2 regions of the Trichococcus sp. TS_SC_9 genome follow, and region 1 is predicted to be linked to the other one. Evidence: riboswitches for the same ligand, from Rfam matches in the RefSeq annotation. Region 1 holds a riboswitch; the other holds the start of a gene.
What was found. A riboswitch is a leader RNA that binds a small molecule or an ion and turns the genes downstream of it on or off. The one in region 1 is predicted to bind thiamine pyrophosphate.
Positions count from the first base shown of each region.

Region 2: it holds a riboswitch for thiamine pyrophosphate, as region 1 does, so the genes downstream of both, thiW (energy coupling factor transporter S component ThiW) here and thiM (hydroxyethylthiazole kinase) in region 1, are expected to answer to the same signal.

Region 1 covers NZ_CM149591.1:924,689-928,187, reverse strand. The annotation lists gene mnmG (tRNA uridine-5-carboxymethylaminomethyl(34) synthesis enzyme MnmG) at 1-1,187, shown strand, start outside; TPP riboswitch at 1,401-1,508, shown strand; gene thiM (hydroxyethylthiazole kinase) at 1,584-2,408, shown strand; gene thiE (thiamine phosphate synthase) at 2,395-3,036, shown strand; gene AC0J5I_RS04275 (HAD family hydrolase) at 3,033-3,499, shown strand, end outside.
Region 2 covers NZ_CM149591.1:632,600-636,098, reverse strand. The annotation lists gene AC0J5I_RS02855 (zinc-binding dehydrogenase) at 1-691, shown strand, start outside; TPP riboswitch at 728-830, shown strand; TPP riboswitch at 894-995, shown strand; gene thiW (energy coupling factor transporter S component ThiW) at 1,125-1,616, shown strand; gene AC0J5I_RS02845 (hypothetical protein) at 1,628-1,885, shown strand; gene AC0J5I_RS02840 (MurR/RpiR family transcriptional regulator) at 1,833-2,648, shown strand; gene nagA (N-acetylglucosamine-6-phosphate deacetylase) at 2,680-3,499, shown strand, end outside.

The DNA of each region.
Region 1 (3,499 bases):
ACTATCTGAAAGATCAATTATCCTGCTGGCTGACCTATACGAGTCCGGAAAGCCATGAAATTATCCGCGATAATCTCCACCGCGCGCCGATGTTTACGGGTATCGTGGAAGGCGTAGGGGCGCGTTATTGCCCGTCGATCGAAGACAAAATCGTCCGTTTCAGCGACAAGCCGCGCCATCAGCTCTTCCTTGAGCCTGAAGGCCGCGAGAACGAAGAAGTCTATGTGCAGGGTTTATCCACCTCATTGCCGGAGGATGTTCAGCTTGATTTGATCCGTTCCGTACCGGGTATGGAAAATGCACAAATGATGCGGACAGGCTATGCCATCGAATACGATGTCGTAAAACCGCATCAGTTGCGCCTTTCCTTGGAGACGAAATTGGTGAAGAACTTGTTCACTGCCGGCCAAACGAACGGCACATCCGGTTATGAAGAAGCTGCCGGACAAGGCATCGTGGCCGGCATCAATGCCGCTTTGGCTGTGCAAGGGAAAGAACCAATGATCCTGAAACGCAGCGATGGCTACATCGGCGTCATGATCGATGATCTGGTGACCAAAGGAACAATGGAACCGTATCGCTTGTTGACTTCACGCGCCGAGTACCGTCTGTTGCTTCGCCATGACAATGCCGACTTCCGCTTGACCGAAATGAGCCGCGAAATCGGTTTGGTGACGGAAGAACGCTACGAAACATTCCTGGAGAAAAAACAGGCCGTTGAAAAGGAAATCGCCCGCCTTGAAAAAACCCGTCTGAAACCGACTGAAGAATTGCAGGCTTTCCTTGCGGAACAAAACTCCGCTCCGCTGAAGGACGGCATTTTGTTTGCTGACCTGCTGAAGCGTCCGGAATTGAAGTATGAAGGTCTGATCGCTTTTGCGCCGTTTGAAGTAGCCTTGCCGAAAGAGGTCATCAAGCAAGTGGAAGTGCAGATCAAATATGCTGGCTACATCAAGAAAGCCGTCGAAAAAGTGGACAAGCTGAAGAAAATGGAAGAAAAACGCATCCCTGCGAACATCGATTATGATGCCATCAACGGAATCGCGAACGAAGCCAAACAAAATCTGAAGAAGATCCAACCGGAAACAATTGCCCAAGCAAGCCGGATCAGCGGCGTCAACCCAGCCGACATTTCCGTTTTGATGGTCTACGTAACCCAAGGAAAGATCGCCAAAATCTCAGAATAACTCAGAGCGAGATGAATCCCGGGTAGAAATCGAGCATTAAGAGGATTAACACAAAGCGTTTAATAGAGTATGAAGGTATTTCCTGAATAATCGGGCAGCGACAGTCAGTGAAATTGCCTATACGAATATTTTCAGGTGGCTGAATGAACAATTAAAACGACAAAATCATCCTTGAGTAAGGATGGCGCATATGCTAAGATGATGACATAACTGCATACGAAAAAAGGGAGCTTGTGTCAGCAGGCTGAGAGGAAGTAATCAACTTCGACCTATTACCTGATTTGGATAATGCCAACGTAGGGAAATAACATTGAATGAATCCATTCAGCGGGAAATGCCTATTCGGACATTTCCCGCTTTTTTTGTCGCATCAAACAAACTATTTGGAGGTAACCCATGTTCAATACGCTATTCGAAAATGTACAGCAACAGACACCGCTGGTCCACTGCATCACCAATTATGTCACTGTGAATGATGTCGCCAATGTCCTCTTGGCTGCTGGAGGCTCCCCGATCATGGCGGATGCCCCCGAGGAAGTCGCGGATATCACAAGCATCTGCACCGCCCTGAATCTGAACATCGGAACACTGAACAGCAGATCCGTGGAGTCCATGCTGCTGGCAGGGCGCCAAGCCAATGCGCTCGCCCATCCCGTCGTTTTGGATCCAGTGGGCGCGGGGGCATCCCCTTTCAGGACCGAAGCGACCTTCAGCTTGCTGGAGGAAATTGCCTTCACCGTGATCAAAGGAAACATTTCGGAAATGAAGACGATCCATTCCGGAAGCGGCACGACAAAAGGCGTGGATGCCGACATCAGTGATGCGGTGACCGAGGAAACGCTCGAGGCAACAGTCGCTTTCGCCAAACGATTGGCCGATCGGAATGATGCGGTCGTCGCAATCACCGGCGCGATCGATATCGTCGCGGACCGGGACAAAGCCTACATCATCCGCAACGGGCATCCGCGGATGGCAAAAGTGTCCGGAACTGGCTGCATGCTGTCGGGATTGATCGCAGCCTATTGCGGAGCAAACCCGGAGCAGTTGCTGGATGCCACGGCGGCAGCGGTGTGCCTGATGGGAGTCAGCGGCGAGCTGGCTTACGAAAGGATGATAAGCAATGCCGCAGGGACTTCATCCTACCGCAGCTACATCATCGATGAAATCAGCAAGATGTCGGTCGAAAAACTGGAAGGGAGCGCTAAAATTGAGAGTAGATAAGAACGATTTGCTGCTTTACGCGGTGACCGATCGCCAATGGCTGGGGAACGCGTCCTTGGCGGAACAGCTTGAAGAAGCTATCCAAGCGGGCGTTACCGTCGTGCAATTGCGCGAGAAGGAATTGGATTTCGATGCCTTTGTCTCCCTGGGCAAAGAACTGCAGGCCGTGGCCAAACGCCACCGCATCCCTTTCATCATCAATGATGCAGTCGATGTGGCCTTGGCGCTGGATGCGGATGGCGTTCACGTGGGACAGAGCGATATGCAGGCTGGAGACGTCCGCAGCCGGATCGGCGAGGGGAAAATCCTTGGCGTTTCTGCGCATTCCGTCGAAGAGGCGCTGGCGGCGGAACGGAACGGGGCCGATTATCTGGGCGTAGGTGCGATCTACGGGACAGCGACGAAGCTGGATGTCGACGCGCTGTCGATCGAAACACTGCAGCAGATCTGCCGGGCGGTGAGCATACCTGTTGTGGGGATCGGAGGCATTTCTGAAGGGAATATCCTCGAGCTCAAGGGCAGCGGCATCGACGGGATTGCCGTCGTATCCGCCATCTTTGCGCAGCCGGACATCACAGCGGCGGTGAAGAGACTGCGCCCGTTAGCCGAAGCAATGGTGCAGCCATGACAATGGAAGCTGCCATCTTCGATCTGGACGGGACGCTGCTGGATTCCATGCCGATCTGGCAGGGGCTGGGGGAAAATTATTTGCTTCAGAAAAAGCTGCAGCCAGCTTCCGGATTGCAGGATGTGTTGAAGACGATGAGCCTGCCGCAAGCCGCACAATATTTTCAATCGGCCTATGGATTGCGTGAAGATGAAGAGACGATCATTGCGGAAATCGAAACGCTGCTTGCGGATCTTTACCGTTATGAAGTCCCGCTTAAGGCCGGAGCAGCGGAATATCTTCAGACATTGCAGGAGCAGAATGTGAAGATGTGCATCGCCACCGCGACCGAAAGGAATTTGGCCGAGAGCGCCTTGGAGCGGTTGGGCATCCGGAAATATTTCAGCGCCATCCTGACCAGCAGTGAAGTAAAGGCAGGCAAAGAGGATCCGCTCATTTTTCAGCGGGCGTTCGAACACCTTGG
Region 2 (3,499 bases), 290 kb from region 1:
TGCGGAATATGTCCTGTTGCCGAATGACCAAATCTACCCCATCCACACCAATTTACCTTGGTCCCAACTGGCGGCCATTCCGGAAACCTACTATACGGCTTTCGGTTCCATGAAGAATCTGCGGATCCAAACATCCGATCAAATTTTGGTTCGGGGGGCAACGAGTGGTGTGGGGGTTGCCTTTGCCAAGTTGGTCAGGGCCCAATTCCCGGATATCAGGATTTACGGGAGCACGCGGAAAGCCGACAAAGGTCAGCGACTGAAGGAAGCCGGCTTCACCGACTACATCGAAGACCGCAACGGCGTGTTGGAAACGGAAGAGACTTTCGACAAGATTTTGGAATTGATCGGGCCTGCGACGCTCAAGGACAGCCTTTCCCATATCAGGGAAGCCGGCATTGTCTGCAGCACCGGTCAACTGGGCGGGAAATGGTTCCTGGAGGATTTCGATCCCATCATGGAATTGAAGCACAATAGCTATTTGACTACTTTCCATTCAAGTGACGTCTCCGGCGAAAAGCTGAATGAACTGCTGGCTTACATTGAGGGGAAAGGCGTTGCAGTGGAGCCCGAGAAAGTATTCACGCTCGAAGAGGTTGCCCAAGCCCATGCCTTTTTGCAGAGCCAGGACAGTTTCGGGAAAGTCATCGTGCTGGATCCGAGCGCTGCGGGAGAGCAAGCTTCAGAATAGGGTTGCGTTTCCGCAGCTTATTGGTTAGAATTGAGTGAGAAACACTGGGGGTGCGCAACTGCGCTGAGACCGACATTGTCGGAACTCTTTGTACCTGATCTAGTTCATGCTAGCGTAGGGAATGTGGCGTTTGACTATTCGCATAAATAGACATCAAAACGTTGTATTTTCTGATTTTCGCATCAGATCATATAACGTTTTTTAATTTCAGTAGGGGTGCGCGCGAGCGCTGAGACCGACACTGTCGGAACCCTTCAAACCTGATCCAGTTCGTACTGGCGGAGGGAACTGAGTTTGGTCTGGAGTCCGTACGTATATCCAAGACATCTCAGGGGAGGTGTCTTTTTATTTTCATTCAATTCTGGAGGAGGGAAACGGTTCGGAAAGATCAGGCTGCAAAAAGAACAAATCAAACTGAAAAGGGGAAAACATTATGAACACAAAAAAATTAGTCACCACTGCCTTGATCATCGCCATGGGGGTGGTCAGCAACAGCATCTTCGTCATTCCGATCGGCATTGCAAAAGTAGCGCCGGTGCAGCATCTTTTGAACGTATTGACCGCTGTCTGGTTAGGACCGGGGTATGCCGTCCTGCAGGCCTTCAGTGTTTCTTTGCTGCGCAACCTGTTGGGAACAGGGACCGTCTTTGCCTTTCCGGGCAGCATGATCGGGGCTATTTGCGCAGGTCTGTTCTACGCCAGAACGCAAAAAATCGGTTTCGCGGCACTGGGTGAGTGGATAGGCACCGGAATCCTGGGATCGTTGGCGAGTACATTGCTTGCGCAGTTTTTTATGGGTATGGAAGCCGCATTGATGCTCTTCCTGCCGAGCTTCGCGCTCAGTTCCGCCATCGGAGCGGGAATGGCTTATTTCATCATCCTGGAAATGGGAAAAAGAAACGTGTTGGACCGGAACAGAATCTGAAGCATCTGCTCATGAAGGAAGCCGCTCTCGGAAGAGGCGGCTTTTTGCTGTCTAAAAGTGACTCCAATAGAAATAACAAAGAAAATGATTTTCATAAAATAATAATTGAAAAAACTATTTTCATGTGTTATTCTATCAGCGTAGAGGAAAAGGCGAAGGCAAGAAATACGGAGCGCGCTTTTGGTGGCTGCGCAAAACTGGAGGAGATAACGAAAAATGACAATCATCGAAGAGATCCAAAACCATTATTCCGCTTTTTCCGGGAATGAGAAAAAAATCGCGGATTACATTCTGCAGAACAAAGCATCCATCAAAAACATGAACATCAAGGATTTGGCGACGAAGGTGGAGACTTCGACCTCCAGCATCACCCGTTTCTGTAAACGCATCAACATCGATGGGTTTGTGGATATGAAGATTGCGCTGCGTTCATTGGCGAGCGACCATCCTTTGAAAGAAATGCCGACCGTCTATGACGATATCTATGGCTATTATACGCAAGTCATCGATGAAACCAATAAGATGATCGAGGATCAAGCAATCGAAACGGTTGTCGATTGGATCAGAAACGCAAACAAAACAGTCATTTACGGCATCGGCAGTTCCGGATTCACGGCGGCCGAATTGGCGCAACGCCTGATCCGGATGGGGCTGAATGTCACGGGGGTCACGGATTCCCACCTGATGATCGTCAACAGCTCGATCATCAAGGATGACGAATTAGTGATCGCCATTTCAAATTCAGGCGAGACACCTGAATTGATCGCATCACTGGAAATCGCCAAACAGAAAAAAGCGAAGATCATCGCCCTGACGAGCTTCAAAAACAGTTCATTGACGAAATTGGCGGATGTCACGTGCTTTGGTTATCACTCGCGTTTCGTCAACAATACGGCGTTCGTAAACACGCAGTTCGGGATGATGTACCTGATCGATGTGATTTCGACCTTCCTGGTGCAGGACGAGAACTTCAAATACAACATGGATCTGACGAGAGCAAATGTGCAGGGTTACTCAAAAAAATCGGAATAGAATCGGAATAGAATAGAAGAGAGGGATACACATGAAGAAAGTGATCATCCATGCGGAAGTGTATACAGGAGAAACCGTCATCGTCGACGGGTATGTCCGGTTCGAAAAAGAAATCAACGCGGTCGGGAACATGTCGGAGTACATTCCCGAACCTGACGAGGAAGTGATCAATGCGGCAGGAAGCAGACTGGTGCCTGGCTTCATTGATGTCCACAGCCATGGCGGCTACGGAGTGGACAATATGGACGGCGATGCGGATGGCATCAACAGGATGATTGTGACGATGCACCGGGAAGGAATCACCAGTTATTTTCCAACGACGATGACGCAATCTTCCGAAAATATCGAAAAGGCGTTGACCGGCATCCGCAAGGCCGCGGAAAAAAATCCAGTCATCCAAGGCATCCACCTCGAAGGGCCGTTCATTTCCGCCGTCCATAAGGGAGCGCAGCCGGAAGAACATATCAAACTGCCGGATGCAGCCTTGATGCGCAAGTGGCAGGACTTGAGCGGAGGCTTGATCCGTTTGGTCACCTATGCACCGGAGACGAGTGATGCGACTGCCTTCGAAAAGTATTGCCTGGATAACCAAATCGTGCTTTCAGTCGGACATTCGGATGCTCTTCGCAGCCAATTGCAACAGTCCAAAGCAACGCACATCACCCATCTCTTCAATGCGCAAAGAGGCCTCCATCACCGGGAGCCTGGTGTGACCGGACATGCCTTCCTGGAGGAGGGCATCTATGCGGAAATGATTGTCGATGGTCTGCATATCAATCCGGAAATGGTGAAAATCGCCTTCAAACAAAAAGGCGCTGACCGCATCGAGTTGATCACAGACGCTATGCGCG